Regions from separate parts of the Tistrella arctica genome, predicted to be linked through region 3. Evidence: riboswitches for the same ligand, from Rfam matches in the RefSeq annotation. Region 3 holds a riboswitch; each other region holds the start of a gene.

Region 1 (7,249 bases), on a different contig from region 3:
CCGGCGAACAGCGCCCGCGTCGCCTCTTCATAGCCAGGCAGGTCGCCGGCCATCGCGTTCATGAAGCGATAGGCGGTCTCACGCGCCATCCGCAGGCGCTGATCGGGGCCCACGTCGCGGCGGGCGGCCTCCACCAGCTTGCGCAGCGCCACCGAGGCGCCTCCCGGCTGGGCGGCCAGCCAGTCCCAATGACGCGGCAGCAGGGTGACCTCGCGCCCGACCACCCCAAGCTTCGGCCGGCCCCGGCCGCGCGCGGCCGTCGCCGGCGCCGTGGTCTCTGCCGGCGCGGGCGCCACCAGCCGGGCCGCGATCTCGGCGCGGCTGCCGCGCAGATCGACATCCACCACCCGCCCGGTCGCGTCGTCAAAGATCAGCAGCGGCCCGGCTGCCCCGGCATCGGCGGCCGCCTTCACCGCCAACGCCACCTCGATCAGCGGCCCCGCCGCAAGGCGCCGCGCGCCATCGAAGGCGGTACTGGGTCGCTGGGTCCGGTCGGTCACGGGCAAGCCTCCTGCACGGGGTGTGGCAGATTTTTACCCGGTTAATAATCTCCCTGTCAATATAACCCGGGTTATATTACCGTCCGCAACCCAAGCCGCATGCCAGATCGAGGAAGAGAGAACCGTCATGACAGGGATCGACCGCAAGCGCGCCGTCGCCGCCTATAAGGAGCGCAAGGCCGCCTATGGCATCTATGCCATCCGCTGTGCCGTCCAGCCCGATCTCCGGCCCCATATCTGGATCGGCCAGACCCCGACGCTCGACACCATCCGCAACCGGATCTGGTTCACGCTGCGCCTGGGCACCAATCCCCACAGATCGCTTCAGGACGCCTGGCATCGCCATGGCGCCGACAGCCTGACATTTGAGGTTCTGGAACGGCTGGAGGACGAGGACGACATCCTGCCCTATATCCGCACCGCCCAATTGAAGGACCGGCTGGCGCATTGGCGGGCGGTGCTGGACGCGCAGGTCATCTGAGCCCCGGTCAGCCGGGTGGCTGGTCCGCGCCGGTTTGGCCGGTCAACGCCACAAGCAGATCATCCAGGCGGCGCGGCAATGGCCGGGCCGGGTCGATCATGCCGCGTGCGGCCAGCGCCTGGGCCAGCCGGCCCAGCATCGGCGGCCGCAGGCCCAGCCGGCGCAGCAGGTCATGGTCCTGAAACACCGTGTCAGGCGCGCCGTCACAGGCGATCCGGCCGTCGCCGAACACCGCGATCCGGTCGGCCCAGCCATAGGCGAGATCCATGTCGTGGGTCGCCACCACCACGGCCGTGCCCGATGCCGCCACGCCGTCCAGCAGCCGCATCAGATCGTCGACGCCGGATGGATCGAGCCCGGCCGTGGGTTCGTCGAGCAGCAGAAATCCAGGGCGCATCGCCATCAACCCGGCGATCGCCACCCGCTTGCGCTGGCCGAAGCTGAGCATGTGTGTGGGGCGGCCAGCCAATGCCGTGATGTTCAGCGCCGCCAGCGCCTCGCTGGTGCGCGCCCGTGCCTCGGCGGCATCAAGCCCCATGTTCAACGGCCCGAACGACACATCCTCGGCCACGGTTGCCGCGAATAGCTGGTCGTCGGGATCCTGCAACACCAGCCCGACCCGGCGGCGCAGCCGCGCCAGCCCCTGGCGGCTGTGAACCACCTCGGCCCCATCCAGCCACACGCTGCCCGCCTGCGGCTTCAACCCGCCGGCCAGGGTGAGCAGCAGGGTGGATTTGCCCGCGCCATTGGCACCCAGGATCGCCAGCTTCCGGGCTGGCGCGATCGCCAGATCCACCCGGTCCAGCGCCCGCGTGCGGCCGGGATAGGTGACCTCCAGCCCGACAGCCTTCAAGCCGGGCACGGTCTGGTCATGCGTGGGCGTCACAATCATCATCCGAGTTGCGCCAGCCCCAGAGCCAGCACCACCAGGCCGCTGCACAGGCCCGCGATGCGCGGCGCCGACGCCGCCGCCTCGACCGAGACGAAGCGCAGCGTGCCGTCATAGCCGCGCACGCCAAGCCCGGTGTTCATCCGCTGGGCGCGGTCCAGCACCCGCGGCAGCAGGCTGGCGAGCAAGCGGCCGTTGGAGCGGATCATCCGACGCGCGCCCTCATGCCCCAGCCGGGCGGCCTGGGCACGCTGGCCGGCTTCCAGACAATCGAGCACCAGCCAGATGATCCGGAACATCATCAGCGCGATATCGCCGATGTCGCCGGCCAGCCCGCGGCGTTGAAACAATTGCAGGATGCTGGTCAAAGGCGTGGTCAGCGCCAGCGCCAGCAATGCCGTCACGCAGGTCAGGCTCCGCTGCCCGACGAACAGCGCCTGAAGCCGCGCCTCCGGGCCGGCGATGCCGAAGACCGGCCAGCCGGTCGAAAGATCCAGCGTCACCATCTGCGCCAGCGTCGAGGTGGCGATGAACCCGACCGGAACCATCGCCGCCCGCGCCAGATCGCCCGGCCGCACCCGTGCCCCTGCCAGCAGCGCCACCACCAGACCGGCCAGGATGATCACCTGCCCGGCCCAGCCGGCGGCCAGCAGCGACACCAGCATCAACCCGGCGCAGACAACCAGCTTTTCCGCCGCCGGCCAGTGCCGCCAGCGATTGGTATGGGCGCTGCGGTCAATGGCGCGCATTGCCGCTCCGCAGCGGCGCATCGACGACGGGCGTGACAGCCCCGGTCGCGCCATCTTCCGCCGCATCGCGCCGCCCGCGCCGCAGCCCGAAATAATAGCCCAGCAGCCCGGCGCCGATCGCGGCCTGAAGCGCGAACAGCAGGCTTTCGATCTCGCCGCTCGGCGGCTCCCACAACGGGCTTGCCCAGGGCTGATAATCGGGATGGATCTCGGTGATCATCGCCTCGGCCTCGCCATCGGCGCCGGCGAATTCCACCGTGCCGGGCGGGTGGATCAGCAGCGGTGCGATCGCCAGTGCCGCCACGGCGGCCAGCATCGCCAGATTGCGCTTGATCATGATGCGACCTTTCCAGCGGCGGCGGCGCGGCCGCGCAGCACGTTCAGGCTCAGCAGCTCGCCACGGCTGTAACGGCTCAACATATTGAACACCACCGCGGTCAGCAGCCCCTCGCTGATCGCCAGCGGGATCTGGGTGATCGCGAAGATGCCGAGGAATTTCGAGGCGGCACCGGCCACCCCGCCCGCCGGATCGGGGAAGGCGATCGCCAGTTGCAGCGAGGTGGTGACATAGGTCGCAAGGTCACCCAGCGTCGCCGCGAAGAAGATCGCGAGGGCAGCACTCAGTCCGGCGCCGGTCATGCCCCGAAAGATACCCCAGGCCACGAAAGGCCCGACGATCGCCATCGAGAAGATGTTGGCGCCAAGCGTGGTCAGCCCGCCATGGGCCAGCAGCAGCGCCTGGAACAACAGCACGATCGCGCCCAGCACCGTGGTGACGGTGGGGCCGAACAGGGCGGAGGCGAGCCCGGTGCCGGTGGGGTGCGAGCAACTGCCGGTCACGGATGGCAGTTTCAGTGCCGACAACACGAAGACATAGGCGCCCGATGCGGCCAGCAGCAGCTTGACCTCGGGCTTGTCGCGCACGAGCTTCACGATGCGGCGCGCGCCGGCAATGACAAAGGGTGCTGAAACCAGGCCCCAGCCCACGGCGTGCGTCGCGGGCAGATAGCCTTCCATAATATGCATGCCGATCCTCCGAAGCCTGATCGAGCCTCTTCACACGGCAAGGCCTTCGGAGATGACCGGCGATCCGCCGATATATCCCGCCCCCATCCGAACGCCCCGTTCGAAGAGTGGCCCTGTCAGACGCGAAGGCAGGTCTCCTGGCTCGCGGGTCATCATCCGTCGCCGGCCTTCCCAGTGTCCCGACCCGGAGTCCCCGGTGGCCGGTATCCCAGTGGCCAGTCTTGCCCAGTGGTATAGCAGGGCGACAGACTCTCCGCTTACAGTTGCGGGGGCAGCCATGGCTTCGCGGGCGACCGCCCGCTTCCATGTTCCCTTTTCACCGCCCTGGCAGCGCCCTTCTGAGCGCCGGCATGGCAGACCTTCGTGACCGGATTGTGATCTGTGGTTGCGCTGTGTGTCAAGCGGGCGAAGGGGCGTGATCTGTCACTGGCGGATAGCGGCAGCACCGCCTGTCACAGATCATTCCGGCCCATCGGGTGCCTCAGGTCAGGAGAAGAAGGTGCCGTCGCTCCCACCGCCGTTGAAGTTAGCTGCCGTGGTCGCGACGAGCATCGCCGTCAATCGAGGTGCCGACCAATGCCGACGCGTCTTAGACACCTGCCCCCCACAGGACGGCTCCTGCCACAGATCGTTGCTGCCGGAGATGTGGTGATTGCCGTGTGTCATCATAGCCGCTCCAAATAAGTATCGTGACGCCATCATTCTTCCGGCAAGGCGGCTACATTTCAATCGAAAATCCGGCCATCGTGGGTCCAGCAAAGATTCAATCGTGGCACCAGATATGATACATTTCGATGAATGTTTTGGGGTTCCGCCTTTCGAAGGCGGCCCAGTTTTCCAGGTTGGCACCCGCCGGATCATTGGGAAACATTGCCCGATAGCGGGGCATGACATCACTTTCCGGCAGGGAAAGCCCAGCGAAACTCAACCCAAGCGCATCGAGATGCGCCGCGATCATCGACACCGTGAACAGCACCTCCTGCTCGTGAAACAGCAGGTCACGCAGATGGTTGAGGTTATAGAAATCACCACAGGTCACCAGATGCGCCAGAGCGGGATCGAGCCGGCCGTCGAGCAGATCGCGCCGGAAGCGCCGCATCGAGGCCGCGTCGCCGCGCCAGCCATGACGCGCCAGCCACAGCCGCGCCGCCAGCAGATCGCGCCGGGCCGTGGCGCTGTAGAGCCCGATCTTCATCCAGCCGCCCGGATGCAGCAGATCGCGCAGCCGTCGCCACGCCGCCAGCGGGTCGGCGGTGTGGTGCAGCACGCCCACCGCCTCGATCAGATGAAACCGCCCGGGCCGCCCCGCCGCTTCCAGGCGTTCGCTCGTCAGATCGAACAGGTCCGCCCGCAGCATCGCCACGTCGTCGCAGCCATGCAGCCCGGCCTTGTGGGCCGCATAGGCCAGGCTGGCGGCGCTCAGATCGATGGCGGTGACGGAGCGGTGCTGATAGCGCCGGGCGGTGTGGATCGTGTGCCGGCCGGTGCCGCCGCCCGCGATCAGGATATCCGGATCGTCGGGAAGCGCTGCGATCGCGGCATGCGTGGGTGTTCCTGTGACAGGCGTTCCAAGGGTGCGCGCCAGCACCTCGGCCAGCCGTCGCCGACGGATAGGGCGCAGGCCGCGCCAGCGCGGATAGGGCCAGGACTCGTATTGCGCGCGCACCCGCAGCGACAGCGGATCGGTGACCGGACGCAGGGCCGGAATCCGCTGGGCGGCGATCGCCATCGGCTCGTCATGAAACACCGCCAGAAAGCGGCGCCGCGCCGGATCGGGCAGGGCCGGCCGGGTGGCCAGTTCGGCCATCGCCGCCATCGGCGGCATCCGATACATGGCGATCGCGACCAGATCATCGGTCAGCGCCACGTCGCCAAGTTCCGCCGCGCGGGCATCGACCCTGGCGATTCTGGCGTCGAGCGCCACCTGTTCATCATCCGTCCAGGCGGCGGCATAGTCTGAATTCAGCAGGCCGGCCGCAAGGCTGATGCGCGCCTCCAGCGGCAGCGGCTCGCGCTGGTTTTCCCCCTGATCATCGGCCGTCAGCCCGTCATTCAGGCAACAGCGGCGTCGCAGCCGGACCATCGCCCGCTCGATCACCGGATGGACATTTGCACAGCGATCGAGAAAGCGCCGGAACAGCGGATCGGCCGCGAGCGCCGAACAGGTCGCATCATCGGGCGTGGCGGCGGGCACGGTCTCAGGGCCCAGCCCATGCCGGCGCGCCAGCATCCGGCCCGCGACCGCCGCGATCCGCATGTCGTCGATGTCGCCCGCCGTCAGCCGGGCCAGAATCTCGTCATACAGCTGTACTGGCGGCGGCAGGCGAAGACGGCCAAGGCAATGGGCGATCATATCACCCACCTTCGGATGGTCCGGCGCCAGCCGGCGCACGGTCAGCAACGAGGCCATCGCCAGATCCGCGCGCCCGAATGCCATGTGATGGCGGGCCAGCGCGAGATGGGCGTCACGATCCGCCGGATCACGCCGCACGGCGTCGGTCAGAACCCGGTACCGCGCTCGATCATCCCCCATCCGCCACCTCCGTTGCCCCACACCACCTGCACAAGCCTTCAATACGCGGTTTGGCCCGATCCTTAAAGTCACCTCCGGCGGATCAGACTCCGCATCGCGGTCATATCCAGGCAACAGGAGATCCGAGATGACGACACCGACCGGGTTCATCGGTTTGGGGGTGATGGGGCAGCCGATGGCGCTGAACCTGGCGCGGGCCGGCATAGGGCTGATCGTGTGGAACCGCACCAGTTCACGCGCCCAGGCCCTGGCCGATGCCGGCGCCGAGGTGGCGGCCACCCCGGCGCAGGTGTTCAGACGTGCCCATGTCGTGTTCCTGATGATGATGGACGGGGCGTCGATGGATGCCGTACTGGGTCGCGGCACGCCCGGCCTCGCCGCCAATGTCCGTGGCCGCATCATCGTTCACATGGGCACCACAGCCCCCGGTTATTCCCGCGCGCTGGGTGATGATATCCGCGCCGCCGGCGGTGATTATGTCGAGGCGCCGGTCTCGGGCTCGCGCCTGCCGGCCGAGGCCGGGCAACTGGTCGCGATGCTGGCGGGCGATCCGGGGCCGGCCGGGATCGTGCGGCCGCTGCTGGCGCCGATGTGCGCGCGGGTGGTCGATTGCGGCGCGGTGCCGTCGGGCCTGCTGATGAAGCTGGCGGTGAACGTGTTCCTGATCACCATGGTCACCGGCCTGACCGAGGCTTTTCACTTCGCGCAACGCCATGACCTGGATCTTGAACGCTTCGTGGCGGTGCTCGATGCCGGGCCGATGGCGAGTGCGGTGTCGCGGATGAAGGCCGCCAAGCTGCTGGCCGCCGATTTCACCGTTCAGGCCGGGATCGTCGACGTGCTGAAGAACAACCAGTTGATCGCGGCGGCGGCCCGCGAGGCCGGCATCGCCTCGCCATTGCTCGATGTCTGCCACGCCCTGTTCTCGGAAACCCTGGCCCTTGGTCATGGCGGGCTCGACATGGCGGCGGTGGTGAAGGCCATAGAGGCCCGGACCGGCGCGGTGTCAGCCGGATGACGCCGCCCTGGCCCGGGGCAGGGCCTGCGCCGCCGCCCAGCGTGCAGGCGTCA
Region 2 (7,249 bases), on a different contig from region 3:
CAGCGGCAGCAGCAGGAACACCGCCGCCATCAGGAACACGTTGCCATAGCCCAGTTGCTCGGCCAGCATCGCGCCGATCGCGGTGCCGCACATCTGGCCCACGAAGATGCCGGCGATCAGTGCCGCCGTGGCACTGCCGCGCCGTTCCGGCCGGGTGGTAGCGTAAAGATGGCTCTGAATGCCCATCCAGGCGAAGCCATAACCCAGCCCGCCCAGCGCGCGGGCGGCGACGAATCCCAGCGGATCGTTGGTGACCGTCATGACCAGCATCGAGCACAGATTGGCCAGGCCGCACAGGGCGAAGCCGGTCAGCACCGGCACCTGCCAGCCCCGCCGGTCGGCCATCGGGCCGGCGATCAGGGCGGTGATCAGCGCGCAGAACATTTCAGCCGAGACCGGGGCCGCCATCAGCATGTCGCTGGGCGGCTGTCCGCCCGTGGCCGACAGCGCCCGCATCGCCAGCGGCACGAACGACAATGGCAGCGACCAGGACAGCAGAAACAGGAAGGCCATCGGCCGGGCGAAACGGCTGTCGGCGATGGCGGTGGCTGCGGCCGAGCGCCCGCGCACGGCCGCGAACACGAAGATCAGCCCTTCGCCCACGATCATCGCCGATACCAGCGCGAGCGTGATGGCATCCAGCACGCGGGCGCGCACGCTGGTGGCGATGGTGCTGCCCGACAGGGTGACGGCGACATAGCCGGCGGGTCGGTCATCCGAGCCGATGGCGGTGCCGTCTGCCGCGACCGATCGGGTAAGCGCGCGGCGCACCACCGGGCCGCTGCCGGCATCGGTCACGCCATAGCCGGCGATCCGCCGGCCATCGGCATCGATCAGCTCGGCACCGCCGATCAGCGGCACGGCATCCACCAGCCGGGCGAAATTATCCTCGATCCGGCTCATGTAGCGCAGGTCGATGCCCTTGTCGAGCAACTGGTCCAGGTCATGGGCAACCGATGTTGCCAGACGGTCGCCCTGGCGGCTGGCGGCGGCTTCGACAGCACCCCGGAATTCGCGGATGCTATAGGCGGCGAAGGCAAGCTGGGCCACCACCACCACGGCGATGCCGGCGATGCGCATCCAGCCCAGTTGCAGGGTGCCGCGCTTTCGGCCGCGACGCGACAGGGCGAGACCCAGCGCCACGGTCAGCACCACGCCGGCCAGCGTGATGGCGATGGCGGCCAGCGTCATCGCCTGGACGGTTTCGGTCACCGCCGCGGTCTGTGCGCCGGCGGGCAGGGCGGTCGCCAGATGGCCGATCACCCGGCCGCCGGCCTCGCGGATCGGGAACAGCACCCAGCGGGTGCCATCGGCCACCACGTCATGCACCCGGCCGCCGCCGCTATCGGCCTGTACGGCCGGAGGCAGTTCGCCCCGGCCCCGCAGCTCCAGAACGCCGCCCGTGGCATCCAGCACCGCGGCCTGGGTGACCACGGGGATGTCGGCGCGGATATCGTCGAGCAGGGCGTCGAGGCCGGCGAATTTCTCCAGCGGCTTGCCATAGCGCACCGATACCTGCAGCCGGTCGGCCCATTTGCCGCCAACCGCCTGCACCTCGCTCAACGTGGCTTCGGCATCCACGCGCTTCAGGGCGGTGAGGTTCAGAAAGCCTGCGATCCCCATACAGACCGGCAGCAGCAGTGCCAGAGCCAGGGTCAGCCGGAAGATCGGTCCGCGGGGGGCAGATGGCGAAGTCATGGGTGCAAGGGTCCGACGGCAGATATGGCTGCGGCCGGAGCGACCGTCAGCGGCGCCTATCCTACGACGGTCCGCCAGAAATTGCGCGGGGCAGGCATCACCGGATCAACCCGGATTGACACCTGGCCACATGCCGGCCACACATGATCGGGCAACTGTGCCACATCTGTGGCGGCAGACAGGCCGCACGCGGCGGATCGGCAGGGGTCCGGGGACGAATGATGGCATCCGGCACGGGACCAGCGGGTATGCCGGTCATGCAAAAACCCCGCGCCTCGGAAGAGGCACGGGGTCTTCGTATATCGGTCCGGTGGGCTCTAGACAAGCCCTGGACGGCAAACCCGTTAGGGTCAGCCGACGATCCGGAGGTTGTCGGCAGTCATCTTGCCGCTGCGACGGTCAGCGACCAGTTCGTAATCAACGCGCTGGCCTTCGACCAGCTCGCCGATGCCCGAACGCTCGACGGCGCTGATGTGCACGAACGCGTCATTGCCGCCATTGTCGGGAGCGATGAAGCCGAAGCCCTTCTGGGCGTTGAACCACTTAACGGTGCCGGTCTGCATGGGGAATGTCCTCATCTGCAGTGTGTCTACATAGCCGCGTTACCGCAGCCATCGGAATCGCATTTCAGGAAAGAAGAGTATCAGCTCGACGCAAATTTTTTAGCGCAAGATCAAGTCATTCTGGTCCATCCATCGACGGGCTGAACATGAGCGTATTCTGAGAGAAATTCAAGCGTCATGATCGGATTTCTGGTCGATTCATCGTCCGGCTCGGGCGAGCGGGACAAAAATACATCGCTTTTCCGGCGCTGTCACAGCCCGTCATCTCACCGCGACGGCGACGGGTGGGGCGGGCCGTCGGCCGCCTGGAAGCCCATGATCCGGGTGAAGGCATTCAGCGTGCGATCGCGTGCGGCCGGATCCCGCAGCAGGCGACTGGTCTGGGCATAGGCCAGCACCATGCCGAACAGCAGGAAGGCGCGGTCGCGGTCGCAGCCGGTGGGGCTGGCGCGGTCGCAGGCGGCGGCGACCAGGTCCGCCAGCAGGGTCTGCCACTGACGTTGACCCTCGACCAGCTTGTCGCGCAAGGGGCCCGGCTGGTCGTCGAGTTCCACGGCCGCCGCGGTCAGCGGGCAGCCGCCGGGCAGATGATGGCCATCCACCCAGGCCAGCCAGTTCAGGAACACCGCCGCAAGCCGAGCCCGGCCGGGTGGCTGCGCGCGTGCCGGCCGCCAGACCACGGCGGCGAAGCGGTCCTGCATGGCGTCCAGCAGGGCGGCCTGCAAGGCCTCCTTCGACCCGAAATGGGCGAAGACCCCGCTTTTCGACATGCCGAGCGCCGCCGACAGCTCCCCCAGGCTCAGCCCCTGCATGCCGTGCAGGCTGGCGCGGTCGAGCGCCGCGGCGATGATCCGCTGCCGGGTGGTCTCCGCCTTGCTCATCCATTCGCTCCTGGTCGCATATCTGGCCGCGGCATCGCCTCGGCGCCGGTCCAGCATAGGGGCCTTGACCAAAAAGCACGATCGTTCACTAATAATCCACAGACCGTTTTCTGTGGAGCCCCCGCCGCCATGTCCGACATCACCTTGTTCTATGCCAGGGCCGCCTGCTCGCTGGCCGTGCGGATCGGTCTTGAGGATCTGGATCTTGCCTATGAGGACCGGATCGTCGACATCAAGGCAGGCGAGACCGGGGCACCGGCCTTCCTGGCGGTCAACCCCAAGGGGCGGGTGCCGGTGCTGGTGACGGCCGCGGGCGACACGCTGACCGAGGCGCCGGCGATCCTGGTGTATCTGGCGCTCAGCCACCCCGACGCTGGCTTGCTGCCCGCCGATCCGCTGGGCCATGCCCGGGCGCTGGAATGGCTGAGCGAGCTGTCGGGCGTGATGCATGGCCAGGGCTATGGCGGGCTGTGGCGCAGCAACCGGTTCAGCGACGATCCGGCGGCGCAGGACGGCATCCGTGCCCGCGCGGCCCGGACCATCGCCGACCAGTCGTCGCGCATCGATGCCCGCCTTTCGGGGCGCGACTGGGCGCTTGGCGACCGCTATTCGGTGGTCGATGCGTTCCTGCTGGTCTTCTATCTGTGGGGGCGGCGCGGCGGCACCGACATGGCGGGGCTGTATCCGAACTGGCATGCCCAGGCGGAACGCGTGCTGGCCCGGCCGGCGGTGCAGCGGGCGCTGGCGCGTGAGGGGCTGGCACAGCCGCTGCCGGCGGTCGGGATCTGAGCGGCCAGGGCGGTCTGACCGGGTGGTGATGTCGGGCAGGGTGGGGGTCGTCGGCCGTTGACGGGTGCTCAGGATACCGGTTCGTGGGTAGAGGCGGACGACAGCCGCTCTCCGCGGCGCAGCATCTGGCCCCGCCCGACGGCGATGCCCATCTCCAGGCTGGCGGCGATGCGGCCGGCCCGATCGATCAGCAATGCGGCGCCGGCCTCGGTGCAGATGGTGGTGACGGTGTCGCGAAACAGCGCCAGCCAATGATCGAAATCGGCACCGCTGATCGGCAGCGGCAGATGCGCCGGCATCGGCCGGCCATGATAATCGCCGGTCATCAGCGCCACCGACGACCAGAACCGGCGCATCTGCGCCAGATGGGCCGGCCAGCGCTCATCGGCGATGCGGGCGGCGAAAACCGGGCCCAGCACCGGATCGACGCGGATCCGGTCATAGAAGCGGTCGACGACCTGGCCGATGACCGCATCGGTCAGGCCGGTCTCCTCGATGATCCGGGCGGTCAGCGCGGCCCGCCGTTCGGGGCCGCCCTCGGGGTGCAGCGACATCGCAGGGCCTCATCATTCAATGCATTCCATATGCATCTTATGGGCGCGCCCCGACGGGATGACAAGCGGCGGGGCCGGCCTGCGACCTCCGGTCACGTGGCGGCGCGGAACAGAAGATCGCCGACCGGCCGGCCCTGTTTCAGATGCTCGTCCACGATCCGCCGGGCGGCGGCGGCATCGGGCACCGCATACCAGTATCCGCCGGGATGCAGGGTCAGCACCGGTCCGCGATTGCAGGGAAACAGGCAGCGGCTGCGGGTCATCATCACCCGATCGGGGGTCTTGTTGCGCAGACCCGCCGCTTCCAGCGCCGCCAGCAGTGCCGTCCACACCGGCCCGGCGCCGCGATGGGCACAGCGCGGCCCGTCGCAGGCAAAGATGTGATGGGCATGCTCCGGCGGGTCGTTCCATGACGGCCTGGTGTCGATGGCGGGGCTGTTGCGGATGTCGTCGTGGTCGCTGGCGGCGATGCGCGCGGCGATCGCGTCGACGAAAAGCGGGTCGCCCTCAACCGGGGCGCTGAAGCTGATGTCGAGGGTGATGGCATGGCGCTGTGCCCAGTCATGCAGGGCACCCGGCAGCCAGCCACGCAGGCTCATCTCGGCCGGCACCACCAGATCGACCAGCAGCACCGCGTGATGGCCGCCGCCGGCCAGGTCGCCAAGCGCGCCCGAGACGGCTGGTACCGCCAGTTCGGTGAAGGCCAGCACCACCGGCCCGTCGAAGCCCGCGGTGTCCCGCAGCCGGGCGGCCACGGCCGCGCGCAGGGTTTCCAGCCGGCGCGGGCTGCCCTGGCCGCGCCGCACCAGCAGGATGACCGCGTCATGGTCGATCCGGGCAATCGTCGGCGAGGCTGGCGTCGTGTGGTCAGCCGGCATCGCGGCCGCGATCTGCGGCTGATCGATAACGGTTTGAGATGTCTGGATAAATCGCCATCGTTGCACTGTCACCAATCGCCTCCGCCGAAACGGATCGGCGGTTCATGGGTCAATGGCTGGCAGCGGAAGCGGGTGCGGCGATGTCCGGGGGGGCGGCATATGGGGCGGGCTGTCCGGCGGGGTCCGGAACAGCCGCATGCGCGGCCCTGGATCAGCGCGCACCGCCCTCCGCGGCTTGCCGGTCGTGTCACAGGCTGGTTTCCGGGCTCGACCGCGGGAGGTTTCAAGGACCGCGTCTGGTCCTGATCCTCCGGGCCCGTGCCTTCCCAGGCCGCCCCGGCCGATGCTGGCGGGGGTGAAACCCAGTGGCTGCGACGGGCTTGCCGCATGTCCTACCGTTGCGGGGGCAGCGTCGGCTTCCGCCATGCCGGATCGGGTGATCCGGGATCGCGTTCCGACTTCCCAATTCTCCGCGAGTGACCCTGACCGGACCACTCAACGGCACCTGTGCAGCCCTGATGCTAGACCGCCGGACCTGCGTCTGCAACGCGTTTTCACGGCGTCGACGTGGCCGGAATGGCGTCGGCCGGTTCGCCATGCGGTCTGAAGACAGCGGATTGACGGCGGCCCCCACACGCCTCTACCGTTGCCGCGACCCGATTGAACCAACGTGAGGCGCGCATGAGCACCCGGTCGAAAATACCTGCGACGATCGTCACCGGCTTTCTCGGCGCGGGGAAGACCACGCTGATCCGGCATCTGATCGAGAATGCCGGCGGCCGGCGTCTGGCGCTGATCGTGAACGAATTCGGCGATGTCGGTATCGACGGCGATCTGCTGAAGGGTTGCGGCATAGACACGTGCCCTGATGAAAACGTGATTGAACTGGCAAATGGCTGCATCTGCTGCACGGTCGCCGATGACTTCCTGCCGACCATGGAAGCGCTGCTGGCCCGCGAGCCGCGCCCCGATCACATCATCATCGAAACCAGCGGGTTGGCGCTGCCCAAGCCGCTGGTGCAGGCCTTCGCCTGGCCGTCGGTGAAGACCCTGGCGACGGTCGACGGCGTGATCGCCGTGGTCGATGGCGCGGCGCTCGCCGAAGGCCGGGTTGCCAATGATCCGGAGGCACTGGACCGTCAGCGCGCCGCCGATACCTCGCTCGACCATGAGGCCGAGGTCGACGAGCTGTTCGAGGATCAACTGGCCTGCGCCGATATGGTGATCGTGACCAAGACCGATCTGCTGGATGCGGCCGGACTGGCCCGCGCCCATGCGGCGATCGCGCCCGAATTGCGGCCGGCAACCCGGGTGATCGAGGCGGCAGGCGGCAAGGTCGACCCCGCCGTGCTGCTGGGGATCGGCGCCGCGGCCGAGGACGACATCGCGTCCCGGCCCAGCCATCACGACGGCACCAGCGAGGAGGAGCACGGCCATGACGCCTTTGCGAGCTTCGTGGTCGAGCTTCCCGACGGCATGAGCCCCGATGACATCAGCCGGCGGATCACGGCGGCGGTGGCCGATCATCCGATCTATCGGGTAAAGGGTTTCGTTTCGGTGACAAACAAGCCGATGCGGCTGGTGGTTCAAGGCGTGGGGCCACGGCTTCAGCAGCATTTCGACCGGCCCTGGGGGGCTGGCGAGGCCCGGCGGTCACGGCTGGTGGTGATCGGTGCGCAGGGGCTGGATGCCGGGGCGGTCGCGACCGCGCTCGGCGGACGGACCGCGGCCTGAGACCGGGCGGGGCAGCCCCCGATGCATCTGCTGGCAGCCGAACCCGGCCGGATCGATGATGGCGACGAGGCCATCGACCTGCGCCAGAGCCCGGCCGAAATGGTGGTGGTCACCGCCGCCGACACCGAACTTGCCTGCCTGTCGGCGGCGCG
Region 3 (7,249 bases):
AGAGCTTCTTTCCTGTGCTGTGGTCGCAAACCGGCCATCGGACAGCCTGGATCGAGGGATATTGCCGGACCGGACAGCGTCGGCTGCCTGACGACGCGGCGGCTATGACAGCATCAGCCTGAGCCCCAGAAGCACCAGAGCTCCGAAGAACACCCGGCGGAAATGGCGTTCCGGCAGGTACCGGCGCAGACGCATGCCCAGCGCCATGCCCGCCACCGCCGGAACCACAGCCAGGGCCGAGACCAGCCCCAGTTCGGCCGGCAGCAGCGACCGGCTGCCCATGGCCACGGCCAGCGCCAGGGTCGAGACGCTGAACAGCATACCCATGGCCTGAACCAGGCCGATACGATCGAGCCCCAGCGCCTGAAGCCAGGCGACGCCCGGCACCACGAAAGAGCCGGTCAGTCCGGTGAGCAGACCGTTGACGGCACCGATCAGCGGTGATGCCCATGGCTCGATCCGTGCCGGCGCCTTGAGCGCCAGCCCGGCCAGACCGCTGACGCCATAGGCTGTGACCACCAGCCCCAGCAACCGGGCGAGCCCGGCGGCGTCGCTGACCGAGAGGCACCACACGCCCAGCCAGATAGAGGGGATGGTGACCAGCAGCAGCGGCCCGAGCCGCCGGATCAGCGGCCGGAACTGGCCGCCGGTCAGCGCCTGCTGAACGTTGGTGACCAGAGACGGCACCAGCAGCAGCGCCATGGCCTGCGGCAGCCCGACGATGCCGGCCAGCACCGCCAGCGACACGGTGGGCATGCCGAAGCCGACCACGCCCTTGACCGTGCCGGCGAGCAGGAAAGCGCCGGCAATCGCGGCGAGGGTCGTGGGGTCGAGATCTGGAGGCATCATCGGCGGCATCCGCGCAGTGGCATGATGACCCTGATCCTAGCCTGTCCGCATGGCCGCATGCTTCGGCGGTGGCCGAACTGTTGTCGACGGGCCGGTCAGTCGGCTGGCCGGGATGGCGCATCCAGCAGCAATTCCGCCGCCCGCACCCATTGCGTCACCATCCGCTCGTAATAATCCGGGCGGGCGGAGAGCAGGCTAGACAGAGCGAGGCCGCGGAGAAACTCGACACTCATCGCGACGACGGCATCACGCTGGGGCGCGTCACCCAGCGGTTTGAACAGATCGGCGAGCACCCGCTCGCGGGCGCCACGCGCCTGCCGTTCCGCCGCCTGGATCGCCGAGCGCAGATCCGGAACGGTGCGGGCCGCGGCCCACAACTCCAGTTCGGCCATGAAGGCCGGTTGCGCACTCATTGCCGCCAGGGTGCGGATGGCCCGTTCCACCGGTCCGGTTCCGACAGCCGGCGATGACCGCGCATCCCGCACCGCCGCATCGTTGCGGCGCACCAGTTCCTCGATGGTTGCCGAGAGCAGCGCGGCATGGCTGGGAAAATGGTGGAGCAGGGCGCCGCGGCTGGCACCTGCGCGGCGCTGCACCTCAAGGGTGGTCGTGCGCGCCACGCCAAGCTCGATCAGCGATGTCACGGCCGCGTCGAGCAGGCGCCGGCGGGTCTGATCACGCTGTTGTTCCCGGATCGGCCGGTCATCGTTCTGGGCGGCTGTGTGGGCATCGGTCATGGCGGGTGGATCTCCGGGCCGGGCGGTGAGGTGCCGCGATTGCAACCATGCCTGCGGTGACATTTCAACAGGTGGGTGGCTTTGTGGCCTGACAGTCAGGATTGACTGTCAATTTCCATCGCCATACAGTCAGACTTGACTGTGAGATAGTACCAGCCGCCTGCCCCGGATATGGAGCCCGACATGCCTGCATTCGAAACACTGATCATCGCGCCCGACCCCAAGGCCCCGCGCATCGCCCGCCTGCTGTTGAACCGACCTGAGCGGCTGAACGCGATCACCGATCAGACCCCGCGCGATATCCGGGCCGCCGTCGCGTGGGCCGAGGCGCAGGATGATATTCACGTGATCGTGGTCGAGGGCGCGGGCAAGGGGTTCTGCGGCGGCTATGACCTTGCCGATACCGCCGAACAGATGGTCGAGCATCCCTGTCAGCAGGAGCGCTTTCCATGGGATCCGATGGTCGACTACGCCTATATGAAGCGGAATACCGAGGATTTCATGAGCCTGTGGCGGTGTTCGAAGCCGACCATCGCCAAGGTTCATGGCGCGGCGGCGGCCGGGGGCAGCGATATCGCGCTGTGTTGCGACCTGCTGATCATGGCCGAGGATGCCCGCATCGGCTATATGCCGACCCGCGTCTGGGGTTGCCCGACCACGGCGATGTGGACCTATCGCCTGGGCCCGGCGCGGGCCAAGCAGATGATGTTCACCGGTGACCTGATCGACGGCCGCACCGCCGCCGCCTGGGGGCTGGCCAATGAGGCGGTGCCGGCGGCGGAGCTGGAGGCGGCGACCCTGCGGCTTGCCGGGCGTATCGCCGGCGTGCCGCGCGGGCATCTGGCCATGCACAAGATGGTGGTCAATCAGGTGATGCTGACCCAGGGCCTGGAACAGTCGCAGATGATGGCGACGGTGTTCGACGGCATCACCCGCCACAACCCCGAAGGCCTGTGGTTCCGCCGCTATGCCCAGGCCGAGGGCTTCAAGGCGGCGGTTGCCTGGCGCGATAGCGGCCGGCCGATCCCCGAGGGCGACGAGGCGCGGGCCCTGATCCGCGAGATGGGCGGCCACGGCGACGGCTGAGGCCGCGCACGGCCGGCGCCCGGCCGGATAACGGGCGCCAACGACAAGAATAATAAAACGAATACACGTCCCCAAAGGGAGGGAGATACGGCCCATGCCGACCGGCACAGACGGGCGTGAGGCGGCGCTGCGCGCGCGCCTCGACGCGACACCCACACCATATGATCTGCTGGCACAGATCGCGGCAGAGCGTCCGGATCACCCGGCGCTGGATTATCTGCCGGATGCCGCCGGATCGCCCCCGATCACGACCAGCTATGCGGCCCTGGTCCGCGAGATCCGGCAGATGACCGCGGCCTTGCGCGCCGCGGGCGTCGGGCCGGAGGACGGTATCGCCATCCTGCTGCCTTTCGTGCCGCAGGCCGTGACGGCGCTGATCGCCGCCACGGCGGCCGGTATCGCCTTTCCGATGAACCTGCTGCTGTCGGCCGAGGCACTGACGGCCCAGATGACCCTGGCGCGGGTTCGGGTGGTGGTGACCATGGGGCCGCATCCGGCGCTGGATGTGCATGCCCGGGTAATGGCGGCGGTGGCGTCGGTGCCGATGGTGACCACGGTGGTCGAGGTGCCGATGGGCGCCGCCAGGCCGGGGGCTGTTACCTGGGCCGACTTCGTTGGTACCGGTGCGGACGGGGGTACCGGTGCGGATGGGGCGGTCGATCCGGATGATCCCGACCGGGTGGCGGCCTTCATTCACACCGGTGGCACGACCGGTGCGCCGCGGCTGGCGCAGTTGTCGGCCCGCAATCTGGCAGCGGCGACGCTGATGGCGGCGGCCGGCAGTGGCATGGCCGCCGAGGATCGCGTGCTCACCGGCCTGCCGCTGTTTCATGTCGGCGGCGCGGTGGATGTGCTGCTGGCGGCGCTGTCGCAAGGCGCCACGGTGATTTTTCCAACCGCCACCGCCTTGCGCAACCCGGCGGTGGTCGGGCGATTCTGGCAGATCGTCGACGAGACCGCCACCAGCATGATCGGCAGTGTGCCGACCATTCTGGCAGCCATCGCCGACAGCCCGCGCGGATCCGCGCGCCTCGACCGGCTGCGGGCCATCCTGACCGGCGGTTCGCCGCTGGCGCCCGAACTGGCGGCACGGGTGGAAAAGATCGCGGCCCGCCCGGTCTGTCAGCTTTATGGCATGACCGAGACCGGCGGGATCGTGTCGGTCCAGCCGGCTGACGGCCGGTTTCACGATCATGCCGTGGGCCCGCCGGTGCCGCTGGCACGCGTGGCGCTGGGCGCGGTCGACGCGGCCTGTCTCCCCGGTGCGCGCGGCGAGGTTCTGGTGTCGGGTCCACATGTCTTTCAGGGCTATCGCACCGCTGCCGGTACCGTCGATCGTCCGCAGGATGGCTGGCTGCGATCGGGTGATCTGGGCGAGGTGCTGCCTTCGGGCGAGCTCCGGATCATCGGCCGGGCCAAGGACGTGATCATCCGCAGTGGCCACAATATCGATCCCGTGGCGATCGAGGAGGTCGCGCATGCCCATCCGGCGGTCGCCCAGGCGGCGGCGGTTGCCATGCCCGACGATTATGCCGGAGAACTGCCGGTGCTGTATGTGATGCCGCGCGCCGGCATGACCTGCACCGAAGACGACATCGCGGCCTTCATGGCCGCGCACATCGCCGAGCCGCCGGCGCGGCCGCGCCATGTCTTCGTGCTGCCCGACCTGCCCTTGACCCCGCTTGGCAAGATCGCACGCTTCCGCCTGCGTCAGCTTGCGGCCGAACATCGGGTGCGGGCGGCCCTCGGCGACACCGGCGACGGGCTGGTGGTCGCTTGCGAGGATCCGGCGGCAAAGCGCATCACGATCGGCGGCGAGGTGACGCCCGACCGATGGCGGGCGATCGAGGCCGTGCTGGCCCGGCTGGGCCTCGGCCTTGCCGGATAAGCGCAGGCCGGATGGCAGGCTTGACGACGGGCCGGGGATCTGTACAAGATGCAGCGTTCTCGGTTCCCTGTATCCACTATATATGGGGCTAAGAGGGAATTCGGTGCGGCGGGCGTTACAATTGCGCCCGCCAAGGCCGAAGCTGTCCCCGCAACTGTAGGCGGCGAGCGGCCACACGATCTGGTGTCACTGGCATGGCAACATGCCGGGAAGGCCTGTGTGGCAGCGGCGACCCGCGAGCCAGGAGACCTGCCGCGAACCTGTTGAAACGTCCCTGGGCGGGGAGTCCCGGCGGGCGCAGGCGGCAGGTCATGCCTTTGTCCGGGTGTTCCGGACCGTCGCAGGGGCCTTCATCGCCCTGCGTTCACCCGGAACCGGTCCGCCAGGGCAGATGGGTGAGCACCATGTCATCGCCGGCCTTCGATTTCGACCGTCATGGTCATCTGGTTCCCGTTACCGCGCCGGTCGGGGCCGGCCGGATACGGCATGCGCCGCTGCCGGCCCCGCTGGCACCGGCGCCACGCGCCTCGGACCTTGTCATCGATCATGGCCGCGATGCCCTGTTGACCGATTTCGGCAAGGCGACCTTGCGCGACCGCTATCTGATGCCGGGGGAACGGTATCAGGATCTGTTCGCGCGGGTTGCCTGTGCCTATGGCGACGATATCGGCCATGCCCAGCGGATCTATGATGCGATGTCACGGCTGTGGTTCATGCCGGCGACACCCATCCTGTCCAATGGCGGCACCGCGCGGGGCTTGCCGATTTCGTGCTTCCTGAACGCCGTGCCCGACAGCCTGGACGGTATCGTCCGGACCTGGAACGAGAATGTGGCGCTGGCCTCGAATGGCGGCGGCATCGGCACCTATTGGGGTCAGGTCCGGTCGATCGGCGAAACCGTGAAGGGCTGTGGCGAGACTTCGGGCATCATTCCGTTCATTCATGTCATGGACGGCCTGACCCTGGCGATTTCGCAAGGGTCGCTGCGCCGCGGATCGGCGGCGGTCTATCTGGACATTCATCATCCCGAGATCGAGGAATTCCTGGAGATCCGCAAGGCGTCGGGCGATTTCAATCGCAAGGGCCTGAACCTGCATCATGGGGTCAATATCACCGACGACTTCATGGCGGCAGTGAAGGCCGGGGATGACGTCGCGCTGCGCAGCCCCCGTGACGGCAGCGAGATCCGGCGGGTGGATGCCCGCCGGCTGTGGCAGCGCATTCTTGAAACCCGGCTTCAGACCGGCGAGCCCTATCTGTTGTTCATCGATACCGTCAACCGGGCGCTGCCGCGCCACCAGCGGATGCTGGGGCTGGGCGTGTCGACCTCGAACCTGTGCAGCGAGATCACCCTGCCCACCGGCCTTGACCATCACGACCAGGAGCGCACCGCGGTCTGCTGTCTTGCCTCGTTGAACATCGAGACCTGGGATGCGTGGAACGAGGCGCCGGGCTTTATCGAGGATGTGATGCGCTTCCTCGACAATGTGCTGACCAGCTTCATCGAGACCGCGCCCGACAGCATGGCCCGGGCGCGCTATTCGGCGATGCGCGAACGCTCGGTCGGGCTGGGCGTGATGGGCTTTCACGCCTTTCTTCAGGCGCGGGGTATCCCGTTCGAAAGCGCCATGGCCAAGGCGTGGAATCTCGCCATCTTCCGCAAGCTGCGGCGGGAGGCCGACCGGGCATCGGTGTTTCTGGCCGGTGAGCGCGGCCCCTGTCCCGATGCGGCGGAAGCCGGCACGCAGGCGCGGTTCAGCCACAAGCTCGCCATCGCGCCCACGGCATCCATCAGCATCATCTGTGGTGGCACCAGCGCCTGCATCGAGCCGATCCCGGCCAATATCTACACCCACAAGACCCTGTCGGGCGCGATATCGGTACGCAACCCGCATCTTGTCCGGCTGCTGGTCGCCAAGGGGCTGGATAGGCCGGCGGTCTGGCAGTCCATCCTTGGCCATGAAGGATCGGTGCAGCATCTGGCCGCGCTGACCGCCGATGAAAAGGCCGTGTTCCGCACCGCCTTCGAGATCGACCAGCGCTGGATCATCGATTTCGCCGCCGATCGCGCGCCATTCATCTGCCAGAGCCAGTCACTGAACCTGTATCTGCCGGCCGATATCGATAAATGGGATCTGCATATGCTGCACTGGACCGCCTGGGAGCGGGGGGTGAAGAGCCTGTATTACTGCCGGTCGCGGTCGTTGCAGCGTGCGGGCTTCGCGGGTGACACCGACACCTTGGTGAATACGGGGCCGGACACGGCACCGAGCTCTGCGGCATCCGCCACGCCGACCGATTATGAGGAATGCCTTGCATGTCAGTGAGGATGACGGCGGCGGATGTCGGTCTCATCGCGGGCAACCTCGATCCGATGACCCTGGTCGGTACCGGCCGTGTCGGGTTGCTGACCACGACCGGCAGCTATGACGTCGACCGCTACCCTTGGGCCTATGGCTTCTGGAAGCGCCAGCAGCAAACCCATTGGATGGGGGAGGAAGTGCCGCTTGGCGGGGATATCAAGGATTGGCATTCCGACCGGGTCAGCGATGCCGAACGCCAGTTGCTCACCCAGATCTTCCGCTTCTTCACCCAGTCGGATATCGAGGTCGGCGACAACTATCTGAAACGCTATATCCCGCTGTTCCAGCCGCTAGAGATCCAGATGATGATGGCGGCGTTCTCGAAC
Region 4 (7,249 bases), 450 kb from region 3:
CCGACACCGACAAGGCGATGTCGTCGTCGCTGGCCAGCAACCGCCGCGACAGCGTGGTCTTGCCGGCGCCCGATGGCGAGGACAGCACCAGCATCAGGCCACGGCGCCGGTCATGGGGAAGGCGGCGGCTGGTGGTGGCGGCATCACTCATGCCCACACCTTGGCCGGTCCGGCAGTCTGCATCACGTGTCTCGCTTCCATCATTCCAAAAGATCCCTTTATATCAAGGATCTTACTCAACATTCTGGATCTGCTCGCGCAACTGGTCGATCCGGGTCTTCAGCGCCAGCCCGATGCGGGTCAGCGTGGTGTCCGAGGATTTGGAGCACAGGGTATTGGCCTCACGATTGAACTCCTGGGCCAGAAAATCGAGCTGCCGGCCGACCGGTTCGTCGTCGGCACACAACGCCCGCGCCTGGGCGACATGAGCGTCCAGCCGGTCCAGTTCCTCGCGGATATCGGCCTTGGCGGCCAGCACGGCCGCCTCCTGGATGATCCTGTCTTCCGACAGGCCGGCGCGGTCGTGGAGCAGGCTATGGATCAGCTCGTCCAGCCGGTTGCGGATCACCTCGGGCTGGGCGGCGGCCGTCGCCCGGGCATCGGCGATCAGGCCGCCGATCGCATCGATATGCTCGTCGATCAGCCGGGCGAGGGCCGCGCCTTCCTGGGCGCGCGCCGCAACCAGCCGGTCGAAGGCCACGATCAGGCTGTCGGTCATCGCGTGCTCGCGGGTGGCGCGGGCGGCTTCGCTTTCCTCGTGCTCCACGGCCTGGATCAGGCCGGGCACGCGCAGCAGACCATCGATCCGCGGCGCCTTGGCCTTGGGGAAGCGCCGCTGCAGATCGGCGATCACCTCACCCAGCCCGTCGGCCACATCCGGGTCCAGGCGCAGCCGCGTGCCGCGGGCATGGACCACCATGGCAAGCTGCACGCTGACATGGCCGCGCCGCAGCCGGTCCTGGGCCACCCGGCGGATCACCGGCTCGAACTGATCGAAGCCGGCGGCGAGGCGGATGCGGAGATCCAGCGAGCGGCCATTGACGCTCTTGACCTCCCAACTCCAGCGATAGCGCGCATCGCCGGCGTCGGCGCGGGCAAATCCCGTCATGCTGGCGAGCGCCATGGCCAATCTCCTGAGGATGAGCGATGATCGGCGGACTATACGAACCCCGCAAGCCCCCGCCAAGCAGCGATTGCCACAGATGCCCGACGACACCCGCCCGCCACGCGACCGCCTGTCGCCCCGCCACATCGCCATCACCGGTGCGTCCAGCGGGCTCGGCGCCGCACTGGTCCGGGCCTATGCGGCACCGGGCGTCAGGCTGTCGGTGCACGGACGCGACGCGGCCCGCCTGGACGGTGTGGCCGCCGCCGCCCGCGCCAGCGGTGCGACGGTCGATACGGCCCTGTTCGACGTGACCGATGCCGGGGCCGTGGCAGACTGGCTCACCCGCGCCGACACGACCCTTCCCCTGGATCTGGTCGTCGCCAATGCCGGCATATCGGGAAACGAGGCGGCGTCGGGCGGCACCGTTTCGGCCGAGGTCACGCGCGCGATCTTCGCGGTCAATGTCGACGGCGTGGTCAATACCGTGTTGCCGGCCGCCAATCTGATGCTGGGCCGGGGACGCGGGGCGATTGCGATCATCTCAAGCCTGGCCGGTTATCGCGGCCAGCCCGGTGCCCCCGCCTATGCCGCATCGAAGGCCGCCGTCAAGGCCTGGGGCGAAGGTCTGCGACCGCGCCTCGCCAAGGGCGGCCTGCATGTGTCCGTCGTCTGCCCGGGCTTCGTGCGCACGCCGATGACCGGGCGCAACCGCTTTCCGATGCCCTACCTGATGGATGCCGATCGCGCCGCCGCCATCATCCGCCGGGGGCTCTGCCGCAATCGCGCCCGGATCGCCTTTCCCTGGCAACTGGCCGCGGTGGTCTGGCTGCTGGCAGCCCTGCCGGCATCCTGGGCGGATGCGCTTCTGCGCCGGATGCCGGGCAAATAGCCACCAGGACCGCCATGTCCGTGGCTGGCCGGCCCGCCATCGCGAAACGCGCCGACGCCCTGCGATATGCTCTTGCCAGACGCACCCCGATTGCGCAACCATGGCGCCACTGATGGTGTCCGCGATCGACTTGGTCGATCGGGGATGAAAAGGGAATGCGGTGCGCGATCACGGCCGAAGCCGGCGATCGCAATTCCGCGGCTGCCCCCGCAACTGTAAGCAGCGAGTGCCCCATCCTGACTGCCACTGGTCCATCGAGGCCGGGAAGGCGATGGCGGTGCGATGACCTGCGAGCCAGGAGACCTGCCGTCATTCGCGGTCACGGGCGAGCACGTCGGGCGGGGTGTACCGATGGGTTTTTGCAAGCGGTGGCGGCGTCAGGGCCCCGGACACCCGTCTTCCTTCAGGCACGGTTCCAACAGGCACAAAGCCGCATACCATGCTGGCCTCGTTCGCAGTGACCGATCGACATTGCTGAACGAGGTCTATCGGTGCCTGATACCACTGCCCGCTTCCGCGGCCCGGACTCCGTCCGCCGCCAGCCAGCCAACCGCCATGTCACCACGGCCGCCATTCTGACAGCCGCGCTCGCCGCCGGCCTGTCGTCGCCCATTGCACAGGCTGCCTCCGACGACGAGGTGACACCGCTCGGGCCGATCTCGGTATCGGCCGCACGCACGCCCACACCACTGGCCGCGATCGGCAGCGCGGTGACGGTCATCACCGGCGAGCAGCTTGAAGCGCTTCAGATCCGCCATGTCGACGATGCCCTGCGGCTGGTGCCCGGCGTCGCGGTCAGCCGCACCGGCTCGGTCGGCGGCCTGTCGCAGATCCGCATCCGGGGGTCGGAAGGCAATCAGACCCTGGTGCGGATCGACGGCATCGAGGTCTCGGACCCGTCGGCCGGCTCGGAATTCGATTTCGCCCATCTGCTGGCCTATGAGGTGGAGCGGATCGAGGTTCTGCGCGGCCCCCAGAGCGCGCTGTACGGATCGGACGCCATGGGCGGGGTGATCGACATCACCACGAAGCGCGGCGCCGGCCCGCTGTCGGGCAGTCTGCGGACCGAGGCCGGCAGCTTCGAGACCCGCGAGGCGGTGGGCAGCCTGTCCTATGGCGACGAGATTTTCGACGGCATGGTCTCGGTGCAGAGCTTCCGCACCGACGGCATCTCGGTCGCCGACGAGCGGGCGGGCAATCCTGAGACCGACGGTTATCGCAACCGCTCGGCCTTCGCGAAATTCGGCTGGCGGCCGACCGAGGATCTGGAATTCGCCCTGGTTGGCAGGACCCTGCGCTATCGCGCTGAAGGTGATGGCTATTCCACCCTGCCCGTCGACGGTGACGAAGAGACCCGCGGCACCCAGAGCTTCGCCCGCGCCGAGGCCCGCTATGCCATGGCCGATGGCCGATGGCGCCACAAGCTGGGCATGGCCCATACCGAGCACGACCGCGATTACCGCACGGACGGCACGATATCCAGCACCTATCTGGGGCGGCGCCTGAAGACCGACTATCAGACCGATTACAGCGTCGACACCACCACCGGTTTGCCCGCCAGCCACGATATCAGTCTGGCGGCGGAATATGAGCGCGAGACCGTGCGCACCCACAGCGACTGGTCATCGGTCGACCGGGCCTTCGATGCCACCGGCTATGCCGCCGAATACCGGCTGGGCCTGTTCGACAGCCTGTTCCTGTCGGCGGCCGGCCGGCTGGATCAGAACGAGCTGTTCGACGATGCCGCCACCTACCGGCTGACCGCCGCCTGGGTGATCGACGGCACCGGCACGCGGCTGCGCACATCCTATGGCACCGGGGTCAAGAACCCGACCCTCTTTGAACTGTTCGGATATTCAGCCAGTTACCGGGGAAATCCCGACCTGAAGCCGGAACGGGCGAAGGGCTGGGACGCAGGGGTAGAGCAATCCTTCCTCAATGGCCGTGTCACCGCCGATCTCGGTTATTTCCGCCAGGATATCGACCGGCTGATCCAGGGCACCGGCGATACCTCGATCAATCTGGACGGCACGTCGAGGATCGACGGCATCGAGGCATCGCTGACCCTGCGGCCGGTCGGATGGATGGACATCCGCCTCGCCTATACCTATACCGATGGTGAGGATGCCAATGGCGAGGAGCTTGTCCGCCGGGCGCCGCATGTCGCCAGCGCCGATATCGCCACCCGCTTTCTGGATGATCGCGCCCGCGCCGGCGTGTCGGTGGTCCATAACGGCGAGCAGAAGGACTGGGCCTATGACGCCAGCTACACGCGCAGCATCGTCACATTGGACGCGTATACGCTGGTCGGCCTGACCGCGGCCTATGACCTCACCGACCGGGCCGAGATCTTCGGTCGGGTCGACAATCTGTTCGACGAGCAGTATCAGGAGGTTCTGGGCTATGGTTCACGCGGGCGGGCAGCCTATGCCGGCCTGCGGATGCGGTTCTGAGCCATGATCCGGCGCAGCCCTGTGGCCGTGGCGGCGATGATCCTTGCGGCGATGATCCCGGCTGCGACACCCGTCGGGGCGGCGCCGGCCCGGATCGTCTCGATGAACCTGTGCGCGGATGAATTGCTGCTGCGGCTGGCGCCACCGGGGCGGCTGGTTTCGGTCACCTGGCTGGCGGCAGGGCCGGCGGCGATCGATGCCGGCCCTGCCGCCGGGCTGACGCTCAATCACGGGCGGGCCGAAGAGATTGCCCGGCTCCAGCCCGATCTGGTGGTGGCCGGGCGCTATACCACCGCCACCACCACCGCCATGCTGCGCCGCGCCGGCATCCCGGTGCAGCTTCTGGACGAGGCAACCAGCCTCGATGGTATCCGCGATCAGGTGACCAGCCTCGCGGCCGTTATCGGCAATCCCGATGCCGGTGTCGACATGCTGGCCCGGATGGATGCCATGCTGGCGGCGGCGCGGCCGGCGCCGGATGATCCGGGCGGCATGCCCGGCGTGGTGGTGCTGCGGCCCGGCGGCGGCGTTGCCGGCGCCGGCACGCTTCAGGACGAGATCCTCACCGCCGCCGGCCTGCGTAATCTGGCGCCGGATGCACCGGTGGATGGCGACGGCCGCATCGGCCTGGAACGGCTGCTGCGGCTGAAGCCGGAGCTGCTGATCCTGGACAGCGATGGCGCCGCACCCCCGGCCCTGGCACGCGAGGTGCTGGACCATCCGGCCTTCCGCAGCCGCCAGGCCGGCATCACCATCGCCTCGCTGCCGGCGGCGCTGTGGGTCTGCCCGGGCCCCTGGGTCGCCGAGGCGGTGGCAAGGCTGTCGGCTGCGCGCCGCACGGTGCTGGCCCGACGCGGTGCCGACCAATGATGATGAGGCCATACATCCGTCTTGCCGCCGGCACGCGCGTCGTCACCGGCGGGCTTGCCGCACTGACCGCCCTGCTGATGCTCACCTCGGTGGCGACCGGTCCCGACGGGCTGGATCTGTGGCAGGCCATCGCCGATCTGTGGCAGGACCGCGAAACCCTCGATGCGCTGGTCCTGGTGGAGTTGCGCCTGCCCCGGGCGATCCTGGCCGCCCTGCTGGGTGCGGGGCTCGCCATGGCCGGGGCCATCCTTCAGGGCCTGCTGCGCAACCCGCTGGCCGATCCGGGGGTGATCGGGGTCAGTGGCGCCGCAGGCTTCGGCGCGGTCTGTGTGTTCTATAGCGGGCTGGGGGCGCTCTGGGCGCTGGCTCTGCCGCTGGGCGGCATCACCGGGGCCTTGCTGGCGACACTGGTTCTGGCGCTGGTCGCCCGCCGGGGGGCGGGAACCACGGCGCTGATCCTGACCGGGGTCGCCATCGGCAGCTTTGCCGCCGCCTTGACCGCGCTGGCGCTCAACCTCGCGCCCTCACCCTATGCAGCACTGGAAATCGTGTTCTGGTTGATGGGATCGCTGGCTGATCGCAGTATGAACCATGTCTGGCTGGCGGCACCGCCGATCCTGATCGGGCTGGCGATGCTGGTTCGCACAGGCCGGGCGCTCGAAGCCCTGACCCTGGGCGAAGACACCGCCCGCAGCCTGGGCTTCGACATCACCCGCACCCGGCTGGCGGCGATCATCGGCACCGCGCTGGCGGTGGGGCCCGGGGTCGCCGTCGCCGGTGCGGTCGGCTTCGTGGGGCTGATCGTGCCGCATCTGATGCGGCCGCTGGTCAACCACCGGCCGGCGGCCCTGGTCTGGGTGTCCGGCCCGGCCGGTGCCGCCTTCACGCTCGCAGCCGACATCCTGCTGCGCCTGCTGCCGACCCGGCCCGAGCTGAAGCTGGGTGTGGTGATGGCGCTGATCGGTGCCCCGTTCCTCGCCTCCCTGATCCTGTCCGTTGCCCGAAAGGATCCCCGATGACCGCCACCGCCATGGCAGAGCGTCCGGTTCTGGAGGCCGTGAGCATCACCGTTGCCGGGCCGGCGCGCCCCATCCTGGATGCGGTCGGCCTGCAATTCGCGCCCGGCCGGCTGGTCGGGCTGATCGGGCCCAATGGCGCCGGCAAGACCACCCTGCTCCGCCTGCTGGCGGGGTTGTCGCGGCCCGATCGCGGCATGGTGCGTCTGGGCGGGTGCCCGATCCACGACCTGCCCGCCATGCGGCGCGCGCGCTGCCTGTCCTATCTGGCGCAGGGCGGTCAGGCACATTGGCCGCTGGGCGCCGACGCGGTCGTCGCTCTTGGACGCCTGCCCCATGGCGACGGCACGACGCCGGCCGACAGGGCGGCAATCGCCCGCGCCATGGCCCTGACCGGCACCACAGGCTTCGCCGGCCGCCGCATCGACCGGCTGTCGGGCGGTGAAACCGTGCGTGTGCTGCTGGCGCGCGCGCTGGCGGTCGAGGCGCCGGTGCTGCTGGTCGACGAGCCGGTGGCGGCGCTGGACCCCGCCCACCAGCTCGATGTCATGACTGTGCTGGCCGATCAGGCGCGCCAGGGTGCCGTGGTTATCGCGGTGCTGCACGATCTGTCGCTGGCGGCGCGGTTCTGCGACCGGCTGGTGCTGCTGACGCAAGGCCGGGTCCTGGCCGATGGCGACGCAACCGAGGTGCTGGCTGCGCGCCATCTGGCCACCGCCTATGGCATTCATGCCTGGCGTGGCGAGGCATGCGGCCGGCCGCTGATCATTCCCTGGGCACGGATCGGCCGCGCCGACGATGCCGCATCCATCCCCCCATCACACCAACCCGATGATGACGAGGTGGCACCATGCCCGCGAGCTTCCGCGCCACAGACCGCCGCACGATACAAGACGACGACACCCGTCGGCTC

The links. Region 3 has a riboswitch for cobalamin ahead of WG924_RS00055 (ribonucleoside-diphosphate reductase subunit alpha). Riboswitches for the same ligand answer to the same signal wherever they lie in the genome.
Region 1: it holds a riboswitch for cobalamin, as region 3 does, so the genes downstream of both, WG924_RS14455 (energy-coupling factor ABC transporter permease) here and WG924_RS00055 (ribonucleoside-diphosphate reductase subunit alpha) in region 3, are expected to answer to the same signal.
Region 2: it holds a riboswitch for cobalamin, as region 3 does, so the genes downstream of both, WG924_RS21930 ((2Fe-2S) ferredoxin domain-containing protein) here and WG924_RS00055 (ribonucleoside-diphosphate reductase subunit alpha) in region 3, are expected to answer to the same signal.
Region 4: it holds a riboswitch for cobalamin, as region 3 does, so the genes downstream of both, WG924_RS02060 (TonB-dependent receptor plug domain-containing protein) here and WG924_RS00055 (ribonucleoside-diphosphate reductase subunit alpha) in region 3, are expected to answer to the same signal.

The regions. Positions count from the first base shown of each region.
Region 1 covers NZ_JBBKTV010000006.1:92,980-100,228, forward strand. Annotated here, with positions in the region: gene WG924_RS14430 (DUF2239 family protein) at 1-500, opposite strand, end outside; gene WG924_RS14435 (GIY-YIG nuclease family protein) at 628-981, shown strand; gene WG924_RS14440 (energy-coupling factor ABC transporter ATP-binding protein) at 989-1,873, opposite strand; gene cbiQ (cobalt ECF transporter T component CbiQ) at 1,873-2,619, opposite strand; gene WG924_RS14450 (energy-coupling factor ABC transporter substrate-binding protein) at 2,606-2,956, opposite strand; gene WG924_RS14455 (energy-coupling factor ABC transporter permease) at 2,953-3,645, opposite strand; cobalamin riboswitch at 3,756-4,023, opposite strand; gene WG924_RS14460 (methyltransferase) at 4,409-6,178, opposite strand; gene WG924_RS14465 (NAD(P)-dependent oxidoreductase) at 6,306-7,196, shown strand; gene WG924_RS14470 (AraC family transcriptional regulator) at 7,185-7,249, opposite strand, start outside.
Region 2 covers NZ_JBBKTV010000010.1:135,431-142,679, reverse strand. Annotated here, with positions in the region: gene WG924_RS21955 (MFS transporter) at 1-1,698, opposite strand, end outside; gene WG924_RS21950 (cold-shock protein) at 2,049-2,261, opposite strand; gene WG924_RS21945 (TetR/AcrR family transcriptional regulator) at 2,528-3,142, opposite strand; gene WG924_RS21940 (glutathione S-transferase family protein) at 3,272-3,931, shown strand; gene WG924_RS21935 (group III truncated hemoglobin) at 4,000-4,485, opposite strand; gene WG924_RS21930 ((2Fe-2S) ferredoxin domain-containing protein) at 4,578-5,363, opposite strand; cobalamin riboswitch at 5,599-5,887, opposite strand; gene cobW (cobalamin biosynthesis protein CobW) at 6,045-7,097, shown strand; gene cobN (cobaltochelatase subunit CobN) at 7,119-7,249, shown strand, end outside.
Region 3 covers NZ_JBBKTV010000001.1:5,368-12,616, forward strand. Annotated here, with positions in the region: gene WG924_RS00030 (phytanoyl-CoA dioxygenase family protein) at 1-122, shown strand, start outside; gene WG924_RS00035 (sulfite exporter TauE/SafE family protein) at 103-849, opposite strand; gene WG924_RS00040 (TetR/AcrR family transcriptional regulator) at 945-1,586, opposite strand; gene WG924_RS00045 (crotonase/enoyl-CoA hydratase family protein) at 1,770-2,672, shown strand; gene WG924_RS00050 (AMP-binding protein) at 2,767-4,560, shown strand; cobalamin riboswitch at 4,604-4,830, shown strand; gene WG924_RS00055 (ribonucleoside-diphosphate reductase subunit alpha) at 4,965-6,887, shown strand; gene WG924_RS00060 (ribonucleotide-diphosphate reductase subunit beta) at 6,878-7,249, shown strand, end outside.
Region 4 covers NZ_JBBKTV010000001.1:459,986-467,234, reverse strand. Annotated here, with positions in the region: gene gmk (guanylate kinase) at 1-151, opposite strand, end outside; gene WG924_RS02070 (YicC/YloC family endoribonuclease) at 233-1,123, opposite strand; gene WG924_RS02065 (SDR family NAD(P)-dependent oxidoreductase) at 1,203-1,997, shown strand; cobalamin riboswitch at 2,094-2,322, shown strand; gene WG924_RS02060 (TonB-dependent receptor plug domain-containing protein) at 2,489-4,450, shown strand; gene WG924_RS02055 (ABC transporter substrate-binding protein) at 4,454-5,320, shown strand; gene WG924_RS02050 (FecCD family ABC transporter permease) at 5,317-6,339, shown strand; gene WG924_RS02045 (ABC transporter ATP-binding protein) at 6,336-7,249, shown strand, end outside; gene WG924_RS02040 (DUF6925 family protein) at 7,187-7,249, shown strand, end outside.